Regions from separate parts of the Staphylococcus sp. IVB6214 genome, predicted to be linked through region 1. Evidence: predicted binding sites of a transcription regulator. Region 1 holds the regulator's gene; the other holds the start of a gene.

Evidence for each region. The regulator NrdR, encoded in region 1, represses ribonucleotide reductase genes. The targets are predictions, from matches to a motif close to AACACNATATATNGTGTT.
Region 2: the regulator NrdR is predicted to act here: its motif matches at 4,715-4,732, upstream of nrdD (anaerobic ribonucleoside-triphosphate reductase).

What each region holds. Positions count from the first base shown of each region.
Region 1 is NZ_CP094723.1:1,285,573-1,297,731, forward strand. It holds gene infC (translation initiation factor IF-3) at 1-425, opposite strand, end outside; ribosomal protein L20 leader region at 450-585, opposite strand; gene MUA51_RS06270 (amino acid permease) at 627-2,135, opposite strand; lysine riboswitch at 2,252-2,425, opposite strand; gene thrS (threonine--tRNA ligase) at 2,484-4,421, opposite strand; gene dnaI (primosomal protein DnaI) at 4,760-5,683, opposite strand; gene MUA51_RS06285 (replicative helicase loading/DNA remodeling protein DnaB) at 5,683-7,056, opposite strand; gene nrdR (transcriptional regulator NrdR) at 7,056-7,529, opposite strand; gene gap (type I glyceraldehyde-3-phosphate dehydrogenase) at 7,738-8,739, opposite strand; gene coaE (dephospho-CoA kinase) at 8,922-9,542, opposite strand; gene mutM (bifunctional DNA-formamidopyrimidine glycosylase/DNA-(apurinic or apyrimidinic site) lyase) at 9,556-10,428, opposite strand; gene polA (DNA polymerase I) at 10,448-12,159, opposite strand, start outside.
Region 2 is NZ_CP094723.1:2,088,016-2,100,174, reverse strand. It holds gene MUA51_RS10325 (YibE/F family protein) at 207-962, opposite strand; gene MUA51_RS10320 (YibE/F family protein) at 962-2,068, opposite strand; tRNA gene MUA51_RS10315 (tRNA-Ser) at 2,236-2,328, shown strand; gene MUA51_RS10310 (poly(glycerol-phosphate) alpha-glucosyltransferase) at 2,643-4,265, shown strand; gene MUA51_RS10305 (hypothetical protein) at 4,284-4,541, shown strand; gene nrdD (anaerobic ribonucleoside-triphosphate reductase) at 4,777-6,627, shown strand; gene nrdG (anaerobic ribonucleoside-triphosphate reductase activating protein) at 6,624-7,163, shown strand; SAM riboswitch class I at 7,257-7,356, shown strand; gene MUA51_RS10290 (O-acetylhomoserine aminocarboxypropyltransferase/cysteine synthase family protein) at 7,463-8,746, shown strand; gene adcA (zinc ABC transporter substrate-binding lipoprotein AdcA) at 8,925-10,532, shown strand; gene MUA51_RS10280 (S41 family peptidase) at 10,655-11,593, shown strand; gene MUA51_RS10275 (LTA synthase family protein) at 11,945-12,159, shown strand, end outside.

The DNA.
Region 1 (12,159 bases):
TCTAAAACGCGTTGGCCAATTTCTTTATGTGTAATGGCACGCCCTCTGAAACGAATTGAAACTTTAACTTTATCACCTTTTGTTAAGAATTTACGTCCATTCTTAAGTTTTGTATTGAAGTCATGTTCTTCAATCGTTGGACTTAAGCGGATCTCCTTCACATTGATGACTTTTTGTTTCTTCTTCATTTCTTTTTCTTTTTTCTGTTGCTCGAACTTGTATTTACCGTAATCCATAATACGAGCAACAGGTGGTTTTGCATTAGGGGCAACAACAACGACGTCTAAGTTAAGACGTTCTGCCATTTCCAATGCTTCTTGCTTTGATTTGATACCGAGTTGGTCACCGTTTTGTCCGATAACACGTAACTCTCTAGCGCGAATCTTTTCATTTACTTGCGTTTGATCCTTAGCTATGGTTGACACCTCCAAAAATTTTACGAATGGTCCAAGCACGAAAAAAAGCGAGGATAGTAATCCCCGCTCCTAACGTTAACATGAACAAACTCACATGTTTATATCGTTAACCTGCCAACAGCTTTGTGCGTCGCCACAGGTGAGAAGCGGGTTGCTTCTACTTGGTCCGTTTCGTATTCAACAGATATAATCATACCAAGTTGTTATCTATTAGTCAACATATTTATGAAAGTTTTTTTCGTCCATTGAAATGTCTTGACTCAAGTTTACTTTTTCCAATGGAATTAATTTTGTTTTGTATCTTAACTTATGATAGAGGAAGAAGAATAAGAATACTGGAATACCCATGTACGTGATAAAGAATCGTTTTGGATCGAATCCACCACCTTGAATGAAGTCAACGTCTTGCCCGATGATCACGATCACACAAAGTACCAGTGCAAGTAATGGACCGAATGGGAACCATTTTGCTTTGTATTTCAGTTTGGATACGTCATAGTTTTGTGCGTCAAATGCTTTACGGAAGCGATAATGACTAATCGCAATACCTAACCAAGCGATAAAGCCTGTCAAACCACTTGCCGCAACGATGTATTCATAAGCGTTACCACTTACTTGTTCGATAATAAAGATAAGAATTACAACTGACGCCGTTGAAAGCATGGCTACCCATGGTGTACCGTCTCTATTAGTTCGGCTAAATGTTTTTGCTGCTAAGCCGTCGCGACTCATTGAATAAAGCATACGCGTACTAGCATACATACCAGAGTTACCTGCCGATAGTACTGATGTTAAGATAACTGCATTCATAAATGATGCAGCGAATGCAAGTCCTGCATTTTTAAAGACAAGTGTGAATGGTGATGTTGCGATGTCATCTCCACCACCCATTAATGCTGGATGATTGTATGGAATCAACATACCGATAATAAAGATTGCAAATACATAGAATAAAAGAATACGCCAGAATACTTGTTTGATTGCTTTTGGTACAGCACGTTCAGGGTTTTCAGATTCCCCTGCTGTAATCCCTACAATTTCAGTTCCTTGGAATGAGAAACCTGCGATTAAGAATACACCGAATACCACAAGTAAGCTACCACCAAAACCGTCACCTAAAATCGGTCCATCACCTTGTGTAAATGTATCAAAGCCAACTGCTGAACCACCCATAATACCAAAGATTGTCAATACACCTACGATAATAAAAACAATTACCGTTGCTACTTTGATAAATGCGAACCAATATTCACTCTCACCATATACTTGGACTGACAGTAAGTTCAACCCAAAAATAATCGCCATAAAAACCAAACTCCACGCCCATGCTGGTAAAAACTGTAATGGTTCCCAATACTCGATAACATGTGCGGCAATTGTCACATCAGCTGCTACGGTAATGACCCAGTTGAACCAATAGTTCCACCCTAAAGCAAATCCGAGCGATGGATCCACAAAGCGTGTTGCATATGTACTAAAAGAACCTGTTACAGGCAAATACGTCGCCATCTCCCCTAACGAAGTCATTAAGAAAAACACCATTAACCCGATAATTGAATAGCCAAGCAATGCACCAAGTGGCCCGGCATCATGTACTGCCCCTCCAGATGTCATAAAGAGCCCAGTTCCAATGGCTCCACCGATGGCAATCATCGAAATATGACGGTCTTTCAAATGACGTTGTACACCATTCTCTGTTTGTAATTTTTCGTTACTCATGTTTCCTTCCTTTCTTTCACCTAGAGGTCAATCCAGAAAACAAATCAATGCCTATACTTCTAATAAAACGAAATAAAGGTTACATCAACGTTGATGTAACCTTTACTTTATCTTCACAAATAAGTAGCACATCACGTTTGTGACAGTCTAGCATCTTTCGACTACTAGCCCAACAAGTTATGTAGATGTTCATAACTCGCTTCGGCATTTTTACCTTTTACTTGTGCAACATACGCAACATCTCTGCTTCTGACAAGCGACTCATTAAAAATGCAACCTCTAACTAAATTGGATATTTATTTTTTGAATTACATATTAGTATACAGTATCAAACTGTACTCTGCAATGCTATCTTTGTTTTTTTAGACGGATTTCATCCACCAATTGCCATACGAAATCCTCTGCATCCATTGTTTCTTGATCTTTTGAACCGTATTGACGAACATTCACTTCATGATTTTCTACTTCTTTATCCCCTACAACGATTTGGTATGGAATCTTCTTCATTTGTGCTTCACGGATTTTGTAACCCATTTTTTCATTACGCTCATCAATATTCACACGGACACCTTGTGATTTCAATGTGTCGTGAATTTGACGTGCATAATCATAATGAAGATCAACATTAACCGGTATAATCTCAACTTGTTGTGGCGCTAACCATGTTGGGAATGCCCCTTTTGTTTCTTCCGTTAAGAAGGCAACAAAACGTTCCATTGTTGATACGACACCACGGTGGATGACAACAGGTTGGTGGTGTTCACCATCTTGACCGATATATGTTAATTCGAATTTTTTCGGTAATAAGAAGTCAAGTTGTGCTGTTGATAATGTTTCTTCTTTACCCATTGCTGTTTTTACTTGAACGTCTAGTTTTGGTCCGTAGAATGCCGCTTCACCAATTGCTTCTTCATACTCTAAACCAAACTCATCAACCGCTTCTTTTAACATTGTCTCAGCTTTATTCCACATGTCGTCATCATCGAAATATTTTTCTTTATCTTCCGGATCACGATAGCTCAAGCGGAATTTGTAATCTTTGAAACCAAAGTCATCGTAGACATTCAAGATCATTTCAACCACACGCTTAAACTCTTCTTTGATTTGGTCAGGACGCACAAAAATATGCGCATCGTTCAATGTCATACCACGTACACGTTGTAAACCAGATACAGCACCACTCGCTTCATAACGGTGCATTGTTCCTAACTCCGCAATACGTATTGGTAACTCACGATATGAGTGTGGTTTATTTGCATATACCATCATATGATGCGGACAGTTCATTGGACGTAAAACCATTGCCTCGTCAACGTCTAATTGCATTGCTGGGAACATGTCATCTTGGTAGTGATCCCAATGCCCAGAAGTTTTATACAATTCAACGTTAGCTAGTACTGGTGTATACACATGATCGTACCCAAGTGCGACTTCTTTATCGACAATATAACGTTCGATTTCACGACGGATTGTTGCACCATTCGGTAACCATAACGGCAGACCCGCACCGACTAGTTGATTGTTTGTAAAGAGCTCCATATCTTTACCGATACGACGGTGATCACGTTCTTTGCGTTCTTCTAACATCTTCAAGTGTGCTTTTAACTCTTTTTTATCGAAGAAGGCTGTACCATAAATACGTTGTAACATCTTGTTATTACTGTCACCACGCCAATATGCACCGGCTGTTGATAAGAGTTTAAATTCTTTAATTTTTGCTGTTGATGGCACGTGTACACCACGACAAAGATCCGTGAATTCACCTTGTGTGTAAAGTGTTACAAGTTCATCTTCAGGAATTGCATCAATCAATTCAAGTTTGTATGGATCATCTTTGAAAAATGCTTTCGCTTCATCTCTTGATACGACTTGACGTTCAATTTTATGATTTTCATTCACAATTTGTGCCATCGTTTTTTCGATTTTTTCGAAGTCATCACTTGATACTTTTTCAGGCATATCGAAGTCGTAGTAGAAACCACCATCAACGACTGGACCAACACCAAACTTCACATCACCATATAAACGTTTCAAAGCTTGCGCCATAAGATGAGCTGTTGAATGTCTCAACACTTCTAATGCTTCGTCGCTACCTGGTGTAACGATTTCAATCTCACCGTCAACTTCAAGTGGACGTGTTAAATCAACCATTTCCCCATTATATTTACCTGCAACTGCCTTTTTGCGCAATCCTGGACTGATCGATTGTGCAATGTCCTCAGTTGTAATCCCTTTGTCGAACGCCTTGCTATTGCCATCTGGAAAACGTACGTTAATTTGTGCCATATTCATCCTCCTAATTTCACACATGTCAACAAACGCTAACACCCTTCTATCTTATGTAATGATGGATAAAATAAAAAGACCCCATCCCACCAAAGGGACGAGGTCTTCGCGATACCACCCTAAATTCGTCACACATCACGTGCAACATCTCTACATAAGATAACGGTCTTGAGCCGAGTATTCATTACAAATACTATCTATTCGAGGGAGTAACAAAATGCTGTATTAACTGCACTCTCATCACCGGCAGCTTTCTGTGTAATACGAACACCCTATCGTATCCTCTAATTCATTAACATGATTCATTTATCTCTATTATAACGCTATTTTGCAATTTTTCAACGGTTTCTATAATTTTCGCCTTCTAATTTGTACGGTTTTGCCAACGTCTTGATTCGCTCCATAATTCTCTGTGCTTTCGTCCATTCTACACCATTTTTTGTACGAGCAATGTGGGCCTCCAACTCTTCAAAATTCAAATTAGAACTAAAAAATGTAGGCAGCTCTTGAATCATACGATAATGTAACACAGGCCCTAATACTTCATCACGCGTCCACGGCGTCATGTCTTCTGCACCAATATCATCTAGTATGAGTACTTTTGCAGAACGAATTTGTTCAATTCTTTTTGTAGTTGTGCCATCGTTAAAGCCATTTTTTAGAATGCGTAAAAATTCAGGTACATAAATAATCGTCGTATGTACATGCTTCTCTTTGAGTTCATTAGCAATCGCACCAAGTATAAACGATTTACCCGTACCTAATGCACCGTATAAATAGAATCCTTTCACAGGCTTCTGGTTCACAATATCATCAATCAAAGTTTTAAACTGCATTGCCAAATCTAAGCGGTTACGACGATCCATATAAACATCTTCCAATTTGGCATTCAATGTTTCTGGGTGCATGTGGAATGACGTGATCATACTTTGTGCCATGCGTTCTTCGTCATGTCGAATCTTACACGGACATGGTTTATAGCGGATTTTAATGCGCTGATGTTCCACGTACAATTCAGGAATGTGGCCTTTTACGAAGTTAGGACAGTTCTCAAAAGTATGGTTATCCGTATAATGTTTCTGCTGGTCTTTGTATTCTTGAAGAATGTTCAAATCATTTTCAATCATATCATTTGTTATTTCCGACTGATGCGCTTCGAGGAACGCCTTCACATCAGGATCATTAATCACTTGTCGTTTAATCTTCTCAATACGCTTTTGAATCGCATGATTCGATCCCATAATTTGGTTAAATGATTTCATCATTCATCACCCGCCTTTCTACTTTGTTGTAATTCTTTCAGGAAAGCTTTGCGATCACGCTCTAACGCGTCCATATCTTCATCTTTCGATTTGAATTCTTCCGGATGCGTCATCCAGCGTGGTTTCTCTTCATAAACAACCCCTTTAGAATAGTTCTGACGTTGAGGCTGCTTTCTTTTTTCCTGTGCCTTTTCTTCATTACGCTGAATTTCCAACGCTTTTTGATGTGCCGTTTTGGCATCCACGACACCACTTTTTTTCCAAGTGGATGCAACAGAATAAACATACTTCTCTGGTAGGTTATTATCGAGTTTTTGCATAACAAACTGCAACAAAATATTAATAACACCAAAATTAAATCCTTCACGTTCCATCAACTCTTCAATCATGCGCTTCTGATATAGCGGTGGTTCAGAACCACCATATGAGGTCAACATTACAACAGGACTTGTGTTATCCATCAAATCATACCAGTCTTCCCAACTATCCACTGTCACTTCTTCTTGCTTCTCTACTTCTTGATTCACTGCACTAGATGTCGGATTCATACGTTTCAGCTCTGGAAGTGTTTGTTGGTTACCATTTAAGAAGTGCGTCTGTGCCTGTTTGCGCAAATCAATGATTGATAAAGTCTGGTCACTATTCAATGATTTTAAAATCAGTGTTTTCATTTGATCGGGTGCAATACGATACAATGTGGCAAGTTGAACAATCAATGTCTTGGTTGGTTCAGTTAGTATTTCTTTACTAATGTAATGCGTCTGCAACATATCTGCTAACAAGTCGAAGTCAAATGACACATCTGTTAGATCTACACCCTTGTATTCTGTTTCAGTGAGATGCTTCTCCGGTTGATAAAATGACTGCTTCGGCACTTTGAATACATCTGTAAACTTCTTCGTCACATCTACGTACCCTTCTGTATCAACAGGCTGTAATATAAAGTGCGATTTCAATTGGTGATAACGTTGGTTTCCTACGACTTGGTAAAAATATATCGACAGCATTGGATCATTGAAAAATTCATTAGGACTTGGCGGTGGCAATAACTCATAAATAAATTGTGTCGTCTCATCTGAATGACGGACATAAGTGCGCATGAGACCAATACCTTCTAATAAATCAGCATAGTCTCTAAAAGTCATCAAATTAACCTTCAACTCAGACATCAACGTATAGTGTGTTAATCCTTCTTCAGTAGATGATGTACTGAACTGACTCAAAAAGTGATAAAGACCAACAGATTGCGCACCAATTAGCGGTGTAAATAGGCGACTTAATATTTCATCGTGCAATGGCTGCAAGTGAAACCGTTGCATCACTTGAAATCCATCATGGGGTCTAAGTGTGTTTGCATACATCGATAACGACATTATGACTCACTTCGCTTGTTGTTGTCTTTTAAGATACCTTGCATCGATTCAAGCAATTGATCGACGTCTTTGAACTCACGGTATACTGATGCAAATCGTACATATGAAACTTGGTCTACTTGCATTAATAAGTCCATCACATATTCACCAACATCACGTGATGAAACCTCAGCTATACCCGATTCACGTAATTGCCATTCCACTTGATTCGTAATCTCTTCAAGCTGTTGAAAACGAACTGGGCGTTTCTCACATGAACGTACCAAACCGTTGATAATTTTCTCTCGATTAAATTGTTCTCTCGTCGCGTCTTTTTTAACGACTATCAGTGGACTCATTTCTATATGTTCAAAAGTTGTGAAACGTGTACCACATTGGTCACATTCACGTCTTCTTCTAATCGCATTCGTATCTTCAGCATGTCTTGAGTCTACGACGCGAGATTGTGTATGGTTACATTTAGGACATTTCACGACTTCGTCACCTTCTCCAAAAGATTTTTGTTTCATTATACTATAAACCAACAGATAGCAAAAGCGACAGGAACAAATGATAATGGTATCGACGTCACGACAATTGACTGGCTTATACTTGTTCTTTCTCATCGAGTAACAAAAAGGCCAAGACTTGAATGATAGATCCAAGCCTCAGCCTATTGGTGAATTGATATCTTTATATGAATTATGCAATACCTTTTGCGATTAATTGTAATACTTCAACAACGCGGTTTGAGTAACCCCATTCGTTGTCATACCAAGCTAATACTTTAACTTTGTTATCTCCCATCACAATTGTTGATGGTGCATCAATAATTGCTGAATGTGGGTTTGTCATAAAGTCATCTGATACGAGTGGTACGTCTACTGTTTCAACAATACCATCTAAGTCATTTTGACGGAACACTTCATTGACTTGTTCTTTCGTCACTGATTGTTCTAAATCTACAACTAAGTCAACTAGTGACACGTTTTTCGTAGGTACACGTAATGCCATACCATGTAACTTACCTTCTAGTTCAGGTAATACGAGCGCGAGTGCTTTTGCCGCACCAGTAGATGTAGGAATAATACTTTCAAATGCAGCACGTGCACGACGTAAATCTTTATGCGGGTTATCTAAGTTTTTTTGGTCATTTGTTACAGAGTGAACAGTTGTCATTAAGCCATTCACAATACCAAATTCATCATTTAAAATCTTAGCAACTGGCGCTAAGCAGTTCGTTGTACAAGATGCGTTACTGAAGATGTCATATTTCTCCACATCTAAGTCTTTATCGTTCACACCTTTAACGATTGTTTGAACGTCTCCACCTTTAGATGGACCCGTTAAGATAACTTTCTTTGCGCCTGCTTTAATGTGCGCAATTGCTTTATCACCATGATTGAATTTACCTGTTGCTTCAACTACAACATCAATACCTAGTTCTTCCCATGGTAAATTTTCTGGATTACGGTCTGATACAAGTTTAATGTCTTTCCCATCAACTTTGATACCATTCTCTGTCGCTTCTACTGGCTTATTGAAAAGGCCATGTGTTGTATCATACTTAATAAGATGCGCAATTGTTTCAGGTGGGTAACTTGCGTTTAAAGCTACTACCTCAATATCCTCATTATTTAATGCAATACGTAATACCATACGGCCGATACGACCTAATCCATTAATCGCAATCTTTGTCGTCATGTTAAAAAGCACTCCTTAGAAATGTGTTATACTTATATCAATGAGTATAACATAATCTGAAATAAATGAAACCGTTTTCTTTATTATTTTTATTTATAACCTATTATTCGATTGTTGAATAACTAAATTTACACCTAAAAAAGCACATGAAAACCTATAAGGACTCCATGTGCTTAACATCTTTATTCTTCTATATTTGTATAAGGTTCTATATAGCCTTTTTCAATTAAGAGCTTTTCAACATTTTGTTTTAACTCTAACGTCGTAGCAAGATTATCAATGACGACATCTGCCATTCTACTTTTTTTATCGATAGAGATTTGGCTATATACACGTGCTTTCGCATCTTCAATCGATAAATCATTTCGTGCCATGAGTCGATCCACTTGAATCGGCTCTGAAGCATACACAAGCCACACTTCATCTACGGTATCTTCCAATTTATTTTCGTATAATAATGGGATATCCATAATGACATTGTGTCCTTCAGCTAAGTACTGTTCTTTCTCCGCTTCCATCAATTCACGCACGATTGGATGAACAATCGCATTTAATTTTTCACGTAAGCCACTATCGTAAAAGACTTGTTCACCTACATACTGACGATTCATCTCGCCAGACTCAGTAATCGCTTCTTCTCCAAACACTTCACGCACTTGTTCCAAGCCTTTAGATCCTTTTTCGACCGCTTTTCGTGATGCGATGTCCGCATCTACAATTTTGAAACCGTGCGCTGATAACAATTGTGCGACTGTTGATTTTCCCGTCGCAATTCCTCCTGTTAATCCTATCACTTTTGGCATAATTTCCCTCTTTCTAACATTGACATTGCTCACAGTAGTGTGTGTTTCTGCCACCAATAACTGCCGTGACAATTTCACTTTCACAAACAGAACACGTCTTTTGCTTATATACTTTCAAATTATTTTGCATCGTTCCTCGTTGACCATCTGCATGGACATAATCGGAAATACTCGTCCCACCATTCTCTATACCCATTTTCAACACCTTTACAACACTTTGAAAAACTTTTTGTCGCTGTGCCATCGATAATGTATTGGCAATGGTATGTGGGTTGATTTTCGCATCAAACAGCGCCTCACAGGCATAAATATTACCGCAACCCGCAATCACACGATGCTCCAATATCATTTGTTTAATTGGCATTTTGTGAAATTTTTTATTTGAAAACTGGTTAAGAAAGTGCACTTCTGCTTCCTTAGAGAACGGTTCAGGTGCTATCTCCGTAATGGATGGATAGTCGGAAATTTGTGCAACATTACGAATTTCGCCAAATCGTCTAATATCTGAATAAATTAGCTTCAGGCCATTATCCAAATGAAAAATCACATGCCAATGTTTTCGGTAGTTCGCAATGATAATATCTTCTACATCTTTGGCAACGAAGAAACCACCTGCCATCCCTAAATGTGAGATGAGTATACGTTCATTCGTGCCGTAACCGAGTGTAAACAATAAATATTTACTACGTCGTGTGACATCTTGAATCGTATAGCCTATCGTATTGGTTTTAAAATCTTCTAAATGCATACCTTTAATAATGGTTTCCTTGCCTGCATTTTTACCTGCTACTACTTTATTTGAAAATGTTACATCAACTATCTGTTGACCCATAATGTGTGGTGCAATGCCACGTTTTACATGTTCAACTTCTGGTAATTCTGGCATAGTTCACCCAACTTTCTATCTATTTTGCATCATACCAAGTTGCGCCATTTTGTGATTCGACGCTTAATGGGACATCTAATTCCAATGCCTTCACCATAATATCTTCAACGAATTGACTGAATCGCTCAACTTCGTCTTTTGGCACTTCAAAAATCAACTCATCGTGTACTTGAAGTAATAATTCCGCCTTGAAATCGGTATCTTGGACAGCATCATGAAAATCTACCATTGCCTTTTTAATAATATCCGCCGCACTTCCTTGAATTGGTGAGTTCATGGCCGTTCTCTCAGCAAAACCACGCTTATTAAAGTTTCGACTTGTAATATCTGGAATATAGCGACGACGATGTAACAGTGTTTCTACATACCCTTGTTGTTTCGCATCTTGTACGATTGTTTCCATATATGTTTTGACACCTGGAAAGTGTGCGAGATAATCATCAATGAATTGTTGGGCTTCTTTACGTGTGATTCCTAAACTTTGACTCAGACCATAGTCGCTAATACCATACACAATCCCAAAATTGACAGCTTTCGCCTGACGACGCATTAAAGATGTGACTTCGTCTGCTTCAACATTAAAAACTTTCATCGCTGTTGTCGTATGCACATCTTCATTATCAATAAATGCTTTTTGTAAAGTAGGATCACCGGTAATATGTGCCAATACACGCAATTCGATTTGTGAGTAGTCAGCAGCTAAGATCACATAATCTTCATGTGAAGACTTGAATGCTTTACGGATTTGGCGCCCTTCTTCCAATCGGATCGGGATGTTTTGTAAGTTGGGATCAACAGATGATAGACGACCAGTTTGCGCAAGTGTTTGATTAAAACGTGTATGGATGCGATGATCATCCCAGATTACTTTTTGTAAACCTTCTACATATGTGGATTGTAACTTAGACAATGTACGGTATGTGAGAATATTTTCAATAATTGGATGTTGTCCTTGCAATTTTTCTAACACATCAACAGCTGTTGAATAACCTGTTTTTGTTTTTTTAATGACTGGCAGTTCTAGCTTCTCGAAAAGGATGACACCCAGTTGTTTTGGTGAGTTGAGATTGAACGTTTCCCCCGCTTGTTCATGAATCTTCTCAATCAATTGATCCAAACGCTGTTGTAGGTCTGACTCCATCGCTTGGAGCGTTTCTTTATCTGTATATATACCAGTGAACTCCATTTCACTTAATATACGAGCCAGTGGTAGTTCAAGTTCGGTTAATAGGTCTAGTTGTTGATGCGATTCTAGCACCGTAATCATTTCAGTTTTTGAAGTAGCAATTGCATCCAAAATTGATGCAATGTGTGTATGCAATACGTGATCATCAGGAACTTGGTATGATTTCCCTTTGCCGTATATTGCAACGTCTTCTTGTACATGTGTATTCGCGAAACGTGACATCACTGAACTCACATCTTCAATCGTTTGTGACGGATCAATTAAGTAACTTGCCAACATTGCATCGAACGTAACATTTTGTAAATCAATATCTATACGTTTCATTGCAATATATAACTTTTTCGCATCATATGTGGTAATCGATGTTTTAGTATTTGATAACCAATCAATTGCAGGTTGGTATGCCTTTAAATCTTCTATTGAAGACACTACATACTGAGTGCCATCAAAAATACCGAACTTTAATAAGTCATCTTTCAAATAGTTGGCACCTGCCACTTCAATATGCACTGTTGCTTCATCCAACTGTTCAAAGTCAATCATTT
Region 2 (12,159 bases), 800 kb from region 1:
GATTATAGCATATTGAACGTCTTTTGAAGCACTGTTTATGTTTTTGTGTAAAAATTTTATAAAAAAGTAATGAAGAGTGGCATGGTTAATGAAATATAAACAAACTGCTTAGAGATGAGACGTAAGCAATTTGTACTTTGGAAAATGCCTTAACAGTAGAATTTTGTCCCAATCTCAAGCAGTTCGTATCATCAATGTTCCAGATGTTATTTTTTTGGCCGTGTGAGTAACGTTGCTGTCATAAAAGCGGTAATAGGGATACATATCGCAATTGCAATTCCGCCAAGTGCAATCGTAATGATCTCTTGTGTGAAGAGTTTGGTATTTATTAGATGGCCTAAGCGATAATCCAAGTTAAAAAACCAAAATAGTAATGTTAGAGACCCCCCTAAAAAGGCGAGATAGATTGTATTTGCAGAAGTTGCTAATATTTCTCTACCAACACGCATACCAGAAACAAAGAGTTGCTTCCGTGTTAATGCAGGATTTGTCACATGCAGTTCAAACATGGGTGAGCTGATTGTGATTGCCAAATCAATAACCGCTGCAATAACTGCTAATATGACTGTAAATATCATAAATTGTGTCATATTAATACCAATATTTAAAGAATACACATATGTTTCATCTTGTTCTTCAGGTGTAAAACCTTGTAGATGTCCAGTCTGTACTGAAAAATAAATAGCTGCCAACATAAGTAATGTAGTGAAAATACTTGCAATAAAAGCAGCAACCGTTTTGATATTGACACCGTTCAGAAGAAACAGGTTGACGGCTGCGATTAATAGACTGAAAACGAAACACATGATATAAATCGGTGCCCCGAACACAATAAATAATAGTGTGAGAAATAGAATGATAAAGTTCAAAAACAAAGTAAAAAACGAAACGACGCCTGTTTTTCCACCAAGTAGACTCATCAAGATGAATAGGATGAGCATCAGAATCAAAATCGCATTCATTAGATGCTTCCCCCTTTCCAGCGATGCCAGATTTGCATAAGAAGAATGGTAAGTGGCACAGTTAGTACAATGCCAATACCACCTGTGATGGCGCGACATATCTCAAGAGACCAGTTCATTGAAATACTGTATGTCAATGTGTTGCCGTTCTTTAAAAATAATAACAACATCGGAAGGCTTCCTGCTAAATAGGAAAATAATAAAATATTCGTCATTGTCCCCATGATATCTTTTCCAATATTTTGGCCCGCTTTAATCCAACGTTGCGTCGAGATGGATGGTGTGCGCTGTAAAATTTCATACATGCCACTCGATATCGTAATGGCGACATCCATCACCGCGCCAAGCGTACCAACCAACACGGAAGTAAGAAAAATCATTTTAGGTTGCACTGTTAAAAAACTCATTGTCTCATATTTGATCCCTTGACTATTCGTTAAGGTAATGACGAGCCACGCAATACCCACACATATAAATGTACCGAGTAGGGTACTCGCAATCGTCACAATTGTTCGTGACTGCCATCCAGTGACGAGTGTTAGCGTCAGACTCGTTGCTACAACCACTGCAATACTCATCAAAAGAAATAGGTCTAGGTTTGGATTTTGGTTATATAACCATACCGCAACTAGAATTGCTCCAGTGTTCATTATTAATGAAGCCATTGATTGTAGACCAATTCTTTGACCGATGACAAGTAAGGCGAGTATAAATACGCTCAATACTGTCACAACAAGCGTATCTCTTTTCTTTTCCACAACATAAGCTTCATTTGTTGATGTATTGATATGTAGTAGAAGTCGATCACCTGCGCGGTATGGCTGAGCTTCAGTATGAGAGGCATTGTACTGATGTTCAACATTCAAAGTTGCCCCTTTTTGAGAGGTGTTTAACAGTTTGACTGATAATTGATCTGTATAATGTATGTCGCGATTATGTTGTTCATCAACTGTTTTTTTACTGTGATGCGATGTTACTTTTGTCACTTTCCCAATGGGTACTTGATAAAAGGATGCATTGCAATAAGTGAAGCTGATGAGCACGATAGTTAGTACTAGGCAAATACCGATAATGATATGCCATGGGTTTCGAAATAATCGATGAATCAATGGAAGTCGCTCCTTTTATGAACAAAATACAAATGAATAAAATAAGCGTATCTTAGTAAGAAGTGAATATCAAACATGAGCTGCAAAAAAAGTATGAAAAAATTTGAAAATAGTGTTGACATTATATTGTAGCTATTATATTATGGTTATTGTGTTCGAGATATGGAGGAATACCCAAGTCCGGCTGAAGGGATCGGTCTTGAAAACCGACAGGGGCTTAACGGCTCGCGGGGGTTCGAATCCCTCTTCCTCCGCCATTATAAGTAAAATCCAAGACTAATAGATAAAAATCTGGATGATTCCAGAACACAGAAGAAGCATCTCATAACGATATGAGGTGCTTCTTTTTTATGTTTAAGTTAAAAATATTATGTTTCAGAACGTATTATATTGATTGTGAAAGTATTGAATAATATTAATAGAATATATATCTATTATCGTAATTTTATTTAATACAGATTTTACAATGTATAGACATAGAATGTTTTAAGTTATCATGCGTTTATTAACCGTTGCAGAATTCTTTAAATACTTGTAAAGTATAGTAAATGGGATTAAAAGGAGAAGAGGTATGACGCTAGAAAATAATATTCAAGCACTTGTTAAAAAAATTGAACAAGAGTCGTTGGCGTATGACTATGTTTTCATTAGTTTAGGTATTCCAGATAGGAAAGCACAAGTCAGTCTATTTAAAAATCGTCGTCATCTTGATCGAGATATTCATAAATACTGTCAAAAGTTTAGATCAAAAGTAGGCAAGTTTCCGGAGTGGATTAAGGTTGATATCGTAACAGACACAGAATCTGTATTATTCGATGATGTAGCAGAAGAATTGGTTCGTACACGACGAAACTATGTAGATTTTGGTATCGCATTGGATAAAAATTGGTATCTGACATTTTTGCCAGAAGAGATTAATGCGAATGCTTTTATTCGTCCTGAAAAAGGGACATCAAACATGTATTTATCAGAAGACAATATCAACAACTATATGAAGAAATACACAGGTCATCGTCGCAAATTTAGCATTGCGGCATATAAAGGTGAGACAGTCACAAAGTTCTATACACAAGGGTTCATTTTTGATGGAGAAGGTGTCTATCGACTTCACAGTAAAGGCTATCAAAAAAACCTTCGTCAAATAGACGATTTAAATGTAGAGATGGATCGCCTAATCGCTCATAGTACAACATTTTTAGAAGGTATGTTGCAAGAAGACGGTCGTTACATTTATGGTTACTTCCCACATTTTGATAATACGATCAACTTCTATAATATATTACGTCACTCATCTTCGACATATTCGTTGGTAGAAGGCTTATCATACTTAGGGAAAGATTTAGAGCCGGTTGAACGCGCGATTGAGTATATTATTAAACATTATATTGCAACGGATGAGACAGGCGCACAATTTGTCTTTGATGATACGAAAGATATTAATGAGATAAAACTTGGGCAAAATGCTGCGTTTATTTTTGCAGTGTGTGAGTATATAAAACACGGCGGTAAAAATACAAGCTACTTGAAATATGCACAAGGTGTTGCAGAAGGTGTATTGAAGATGATTGATGACACTACGGGTGAAACGGTGCATATTTTAAATTACCCAGACTTCTCAGTTAAAGAGAAGTACCGTATCGTGTATTACGATGGGGAAGCAGCACTTGGTTTATTACGATTGTATCAACAAGATCATGACGAACGCTGGTTGAAGACAGTGCAAACATTGTTTGAGCATTTCATCAAAAATGATTATTGGAAGTATCATGACCACTGGCTTGGTTATTGTACGAACGAATTAGTTCAAGTGACACCACACGAGAAATACTTCAGATTTGGTATCAACAACGTAAGTTCATATTTAGATTATATGAAACAGAGGGAGACAACCTTCCCGACATTCCTAGAGATGTTGATGGCAACATATCATTTAGTTGAAAAGGCCAAAGTATCAGGGTACCAACATTTAGTGGATGAACTATTAGATGAAGAGAAGTTTTTAGATACGATTCATACACGAGCAGACTACGAGCGCACAGGCTTTTTCTACCCTGAAATTGCGATGTATTTCAAAAATCCAAGTCGCATTTTGAATAGTTTCTTTATCAAGCACCACGGGTATCGCGTACGAATTGATGATATTGAGCATTACTTGTCAGGATATGTACAGTATCAGCATGTATTTAAAAAATAGTAGTAAGGAGTTAGTCAGATGACAGAAGAAAAAGTAAAGGACCATGATGTCGTCGATGAAAAGCATGAAGATCCGAATGAAGCAATCAACAAGGAGATTGAAGCTGAACTGCTTGCTTATTTAGAAAGTGAAGAATCTAAGGAAGAAAAGGAAGAAAAAAAGAAATATAAATCAGTGATATTTATATCAACACTTATCATTTTAATTCTTTATTTAACAAAATTAAGCAAAAAGATGTTCTTCATATATTATGGCATTCTAGATTTCATATTATAAGATAGTTGGGGCGTTACACTCTGAGATAAGGGGTGTAGCGCTTTTTTGTATTGTTAAGAAAATGAATGGTGCAAACGCATGTAATGATCAACATATAATTGTGCAAGGTGTAAAGTTCACATAACGTTCTCAAAGAAATGACAAATCAGTTAACAGCTTTGTTGTGAGTTGAAAACACTATATATAGTATCTAAAATGAGTATCAGACACTATATGTAGGAAGAAGCGTGTAAATATGAATCAGTTAGAAAAAGACCTTAAAGGGCTGATCACAAAAGATCCGACAATTGTGAATGAAAATGCAAATAAAGACAGTCAAACATTTGCTACAATGCGTGACTTGACTGCAGGTGTTGTTTCAAAATCATATGGATTGATGCATCTGTTGCCACAACATGTGGCTGCGGCACATCAATCAGGAAAAATTCACTTTCATGATTTAGATTATCACCCTTTTCAACCACTGACGAATTGTTGTTTGATCGATGCGAAAGATATGTTGGCACATGGATTTCAAATTGGGAATGCACATGTAACATCACCGAAGTCGATTCAAACGGCAGCGGCACAACTTGTGCAAATGATTGCGAACGTATCAAGCAGCCAGTACGGTGGCTGTACGATTGATCGAATTGATGAAGTACTCAGTGAATATGCGATACATAATGAACGTAAACACCGTGCAATGGCAGAAAAATATGTCCGTCCAGAAGATATCGAATGCTATGTCGATGAACAAGTGACGCAAGATATTTTTGCGGCGATTGAAAGTTTAGAATATGAAGTTAATACACTCTATACGTCTAATGGGCAAACACCTTTCGTGACGTTTGGTTTCGGCTTGGGAACGGATGAGATGAGTCGTAAAATCCAACAAGCGATTCTACAAACACGAATCAAAGGGTTAGGAAAAGATCGTGTAACAGCCATTTTCCCAAAACTTGTCTTTTCAATTAAGAAAGGCGTGAATTTCGCTCCGACTGATCCCAATTATGACATTAAGCAATTAGCGCTAGAATGCTCAATGAAGCGGATGTATCCGGATATTTTGAATTATGACAAGACGGTTGAACTTTTAGGAGATTTCAAGGCGCCAATGGGTTGTCGTTCGTTCTTACCTGCTTGGCAAAATGAACAAGGGGAGTATGAGAATAGCGGACGTTGTAACTTAGGTGTTGTGACATTGAATCTGCCACGTATTGCTCTAGAATCAAATGGCGACAAGGCACATTTCTGGTCACTCTTTGAAGAGCGTATGAATGTTCTACATGATGCGTTGGCGTTTCGTATTGAGCGCGTGAAACAAGCTGAACCGAATAATGCACCGATTTTGTACAAGCATGGTGCATTTAAATATCGTTTGCAAGAACAAGATGATGTGTTTACGTTATTTGACAACCAGCGTGCGACAATTTCAATGGGATATATTGGTCTTTATGAAGTGGCGACCGTGTTCTATGGTCCTGAATGGGAGACGAATCCAGAAGCTAAGGCATTTACGATTGATATTTTAAAGGCAATGCGTGACTATCAGTATGCTTGGACGGCAGAACATGATGTATGGTTTAGCATATACAGTACGCCAAGTGAATCATTGACCGATCGTTTTTGTCGTTTAGATTATGAGCAGTTCGGTGCGGTACCTGATGTAACAGATAAAGGCTATTATCAAAACTCTTTCCATTATGATGTGCGCAAAGATGTGACGCCGTTCGAGAAGTTGGACTTTGAGCAAGACTATCCACACTATGCGAGCGGGGGTTATATTCATTACTGTGAGTATCCGAAGTTAGACCACAACAAAAAGGCGTTAGAAGCGGTATGGGACTATTCATATGATCGTGTCAGTTACTTAGGAACGAATATTCCAATCGACCATTGTTATGAATGCGGATTTGAAGGTGACTTTGATACGACAGACACAGGGTATTGCTGTCCAAACTGCGGTAACAAAGACCCCGAAACGGTTGATGTAGTGAAAAGAACATGTGGCTATCTTGGTAACCCAGTGCAACGCCCAACGATTGAAGGACGACACAAGGAGATTTGTGCACGGGTTAAACATATGAAGGTGCCGAAATCATGAAAGGCGCACCGTTAATACAGGGATCCGGATACATTGCCAAAATTGAAACGCATAGTTTTGTCGATGGTGAAGGGGTTCGTTGCAGCCTTTATGTATCGGGGTGTCCGTTTCGTTGTCCGGGTTGTTACAATGTCGCAGCACAACATTTTCGTTATGGTGAACCATTCACGGATCCGATTATCGATGAAGTAATCTCAGCTTGTGAACCTTCGTATATTTCAGGGTTGAGCATTCTCGGTGGTGAACCTTTCTGCAACTTAGCGGTTATTGTACCGTTAATCCGTGCGTTTCGTCATCACTTTGGTCATACGAAAGACATTTGGGTGTGGACAGGTTATCAACTCGAGTATTTGTGGTGTCAAGATGATGAACGCAAGACAATCCTTCAAAATATCGATGTCCTTGTGGACGGGATGTTTATACAACATCTCTATCGTCCTAATCTTGCCTATCGTGGCTCGCTGAACCAACGGGTAATTCATATGCCGACCTTTAGAGAAACATTCTCGGTAGGACGTGCCATCTATGTTGAATAAATATCTCGGAATTCGAAAAAGATTGGTTGACTTTCGGAATTTTCTGATATATGATAGCGTTACATTTAAAAAGTAACAGGTGACAATAAATATATCTTATCAAGATTGGTGAAGGGACAGGCCCTATGAAACCAGGCAACCTATTGAGTTAGGTGCTAATTCCTGCAGGTGATACGAACCTGAGAGATAAGTCTTTTATAATCAAATCGACTATTGATTATACGAATAGATACACACAGGAAATCTTGATACAAGTTGAGATTTGCCTGTGTGCTTTTTTATTTATAGGAGGGAATCATATGGCGGAATCATTCGAATTTGAAACATTGCAATTACATGCAGGACAAGAGGTAGATGCAGTGTCCAAGTCACGTGCTTTGCCGATTTATCAAACGACTTCATTTACATTTGATGATACAGGGCATGCAGCAAGATTATTTGGGTTAGAAGAAGTGGGGAATATTTATACACGATTAACAAACCCAACGACGGCAGTGTTAGAGACACGTGTTGCCGAATTAGAAGGTGGCGTTGCGGGTGTTGCAGTGGCGTCAGGTATGGCAGCAATAACGTATGCTATTCAAGCCGTAGCACAAAATGGCGATCATATCGTAGCTAGTGACAAATTATATGGTGGCACACACACGCTTTTCAGTCATACATTACCTAAGTTTGGCATTGAAGTGACATTAGTAGATACAACGAAAGTGGAACAAATTGAAGCAGCAATCCGTCCAAATACAAAAGGACTTTTCATTGAAACAATCGGTAATCCAGAAGGGAATATTGATGACTTTGATGCTTTAGCCACTGTGACAAAGAAACATGGTATTGTGCTCATCGTCGATAATACATTTGCATCACCCTACTTATTCCGTCCGATTGAGTACGGTGCAAATATTGTGGTTCACTCAGCAACGAAGTTTATCGGTGGTCACGGTACGTCAATGGGCGGTGTCATCGTGGATGCAGGTAACTTTGACTGGGGGGATGGCAAGTTCCCAGGGTTAAGTGAACCAGATCCGTCATATCATGGACTTGTGTTCAAAGATGCTTTTGGTGAAGCAGCATTAGCATTCAAAATCCGCACAACACTTTTGCGTGATACAGGTGCGGCACTATCGCCATTCAACGCCTTTTTATTAACTCAAGGGTTAGAAACATTGTCACTTCGTCTTGAACGTCATGTTGAAAATGCAGAAAAAGTCGCGCATTATTTAGAAGGACATGATCAAGTGGCTTGGGTGAAATATGCTGGTTTAGAATCAAATGAGTACTATGAAAATAAACAGCGTTATTTACCAAAAGGAGCAGGATCTATCTTTACATTTGGCGTGAAAGGCGGTTATGAAGCAGGAAAGCAGTTCATCGAAGGACTGGAACTGTTCTCATTACTCGCTAACGTAGGAGATGCGAAGTCATTAGTGATTCATCCAGCATCAACAACACACCAACAATTAACGGAAGAAGAGCAGCGTGCAGCAGGTATTGAGCCGGAAACAATCCGTTTGTCTATCGGTATTGAACATATTAACGACATTATTGCTGACTTAGACCGTGGTTTTGCAGCAATTCAATCATAAATACGAGACACTTTGGAAACCTTTTACGCAGGTTTCTGAAGTGTCTTTATTTGTGTGATTAAATAAAATAAGCATAAAAAAAGTTGACAAATGAACAAAAAACGTCATTGCACATTTGTCTAGTCTCATGTATAATTCTAATCGTAATGATTACTATTTGAAGGAAGGCGTCTAATAAATGAAGAAAAGTTTAAAAGTAGTAGCGACAGCAGCACTTGCAAGCTCGTTATTAGTAGCATGTGGTCAGTCTGATGATAATAAAGCTTCTTCAGGCGACAAGATGAAAGTAACAACAACAGTTTATCCGCTCCAATCATTTGTTGAACAAATCGGTGGGAAACACGTCGAAGTGGATTCTATTTACCCTAAAGGTGCGGACTTACATAGTTTCGAGCCATCACAAAAAGATATTATTAACGCGAGTAAATCAGATGTGTTCGTATACACAGGTGATAATTTAGATCCAGTTGCTAAGAAAGTAGCCGGTGCAATCAAGAAAGACGATCACAAGTTATCTCTTGAAGATAGCCTTGATAAGACAGAGTTATTAACAGACCAACATGAACATGATCACGAAGGTGAAGCGCACGATCACGATCATGAAGGCGAAGATCATGACCATGAAGCAGAAGGACATGAACATGATCACGAGTCAGATGATCACGGTCATGCACATCATCATCACGGTGGTTACGATCCACACGTATGGTTAGATCCAAACATGGATGAAGCATTTGTCAAAGCAATTCGTGATGACTTAAGTGAACGTGACCCAGAACACAAAAAAGAATACAAAGAAAATGCTGACAAGTTATTGAAAGATTTAGATAAACTTGATAACAAAATGGAAAAAGCAACAGAAGGTCATGAAGGGCACGCAGTATTCGTATCACACGAATCACTTGGCTACTTAGCAGACCGTTATGGTTTCGTTCAAAAAGGTGTTCAAAGCTTGAATGCAGAAGACCCATCACAAAAAGAATTAACTAAAATTGTAGACGAAATCAACGAAACAGGTGCGAAATACATCTTGTACGAAGAAAACGTCGCAAATAAAGTAACTGATACAATTCGTAAAGAAACAGACGCGAAACCTTTGAAATTTAACAACATGGAAGCTGTTTCAAAAGATCAAGCCAAAGATGCAACTTATCAAACATTAATGGAAGAAAACATCAAAAACATTGAAAAAGCATTGAATGATAAGATTGAAGTTGAAGATGAAAAAGCTGCTGACAAACACTCAAAAGCAATTCAAGACGGTTACTTCAAAGATAGCCAAGTGAAAGACCGTGAGTTATCAGACTATGCGGGCGAATGGCAATCTGTATACCCATTATTAAAAGATGGTACATTAGACGAAGTATTTGAACATAAAGCTGAAGAAAAAGGCGACAAATCAGCAAAAGAATATAAAGAGTACTATGATGTTGGTTACAAAACAGACATTGAAAATATCAAAATTACAGATGACACAATGACATTCACAAGAAATGGCAAATCTGTAACAGGTACGTATAAATATGATGGTAAAGACATCTTAGACTATGAAGGTGGTAACCGTGGCGTACGTTACACATTCAAGTTAGACGGTGAAGGTTCTAAAGACTTACCGAAATATGTACAATTCAGTGACCACAACATTGCACCGGTTAAAACAGGTCACTACCATATCTTCATGGGTAACGACCGTGATAAAGTCTTAAAAGAATTAGACAACTGGCCAACATACTACCCAGCTGATCTTTCTAAAGAAGAAGTGAAAGAAGAAATGTTAGCACACTAATATCAATGAGTAACACCTATGATAGGGAGATACCCTTCATAGGTGTTTTTTTATGACTGCTTAAAGCTGTAATTAAGCATGTTATAATTGTATCGATAATAGGAAGACAAGGAGTGTTTCAGATGAAGAAGATTGTTTGGTGGGGTATAGGTGTTGTGACAGTACTCGCAATCACTGTGTTCTTTTTACTCAAAACGTATGGACCTTATTACAATATTTATGTGACAAAACCATCGACAAAAGACTATGTCAAAGTTGCAATCACGCAAATGGAGAGTCAAGGACTCTATGCCAAGGGAGAACAGTGGGAACGTGCCAAAGAAGAAGCTTATCAAACGACAAAGGATGCAAAGTCATATGAAGATACCCACGATGCATTGCGTAAAGCATTGAAAGTGGCTGGCGGTAAACACTCATTTCTTCAAGCCCCATCTGAACAAAGCGATATGAAAGATCAAGTAGCGTATCCAACAAGTAAAAAGGTAGGTACAACCCTTGTATTAGAATTGCCGGGATTCATGGGGAGTGAAAAAGAAGCAGAACGTTATGCGAAAACATTGAATGATGCACTTGAAAAACAGGATTACGAACGTGTGATTGTAGACTTACAAGGTAATGACGGTGGTGATATGGGACCGATGATTGCAGGATTGTCTAAGATTATTCCAGATGGGACACTTATGTCGTGGGTCGATCGTAAAGGGAACAGCTTTGATGCCACATTGAAAAAAGGCAAAATCAATGGTGGTGGTACGCCGTTACAAATGAAAGCTGGGTCCAAGGACTTAGACACGCCGGTGGATGTACTCATCGGCAATAAGACAGCAAGTTCTGGGGAGATTACGGCCCTTGCTTTTAAAGGACGCTCGCATACACAGTTTATCGGTAAAGACACTGCGACGTATACGACAGCTAATACAACACTGCAACTTTATGATGGGACACAAATGAACATTACGAATTATAAAATTAAAGACCGTACAGGAAAATATTATGAAAACAACCCAATTCATCCCGATATTGTGAGTGACAAAGCGCTTGAAACAGCACTCAGCCAGTAGAACGTTATGCAAGTGTACAAAAATACAAGTAGATGCTCTTAAAATCTAAAATTAGAAAAAACAAGAGATAGTTATCAATTTAAACAGGACTTCATATATTTTAAAAACAAAATATGTGGGGTTCTTTTTATGGTTAATATATGGCAAGGTTTTTAGAAATGTTGAGAGATAGGAACGTTGACAGTGACTATCAATATTGAATGACCTTAATTAACTATCGGAATAGACGGAGTTGAATCAGGTGAAACATCGATTTGTCAAATCGTTTTTTCTCAAAAGTATGTGACAAGGGGGACAAGACGACGTAAAATAAAAATGATTATGTAGACAAATAGGAGGTATTCGCATCAGATGCAATGGATTATTTATCTTGTAGCAGGGCTTTTAGTCACAGCAATCGATGTCACAGTTTTAAAACAACACAGAACGATAGGGCGTGTCATTAAGAAGGGATTATTTTACCTTATTACTATTAATATCGTCACACTTGGACTATTTGTTTTTGTGTTGAAACGTACAGATAGTGTAGAAAGTACAACATATCAGTCAATATTCGCATTGTATTA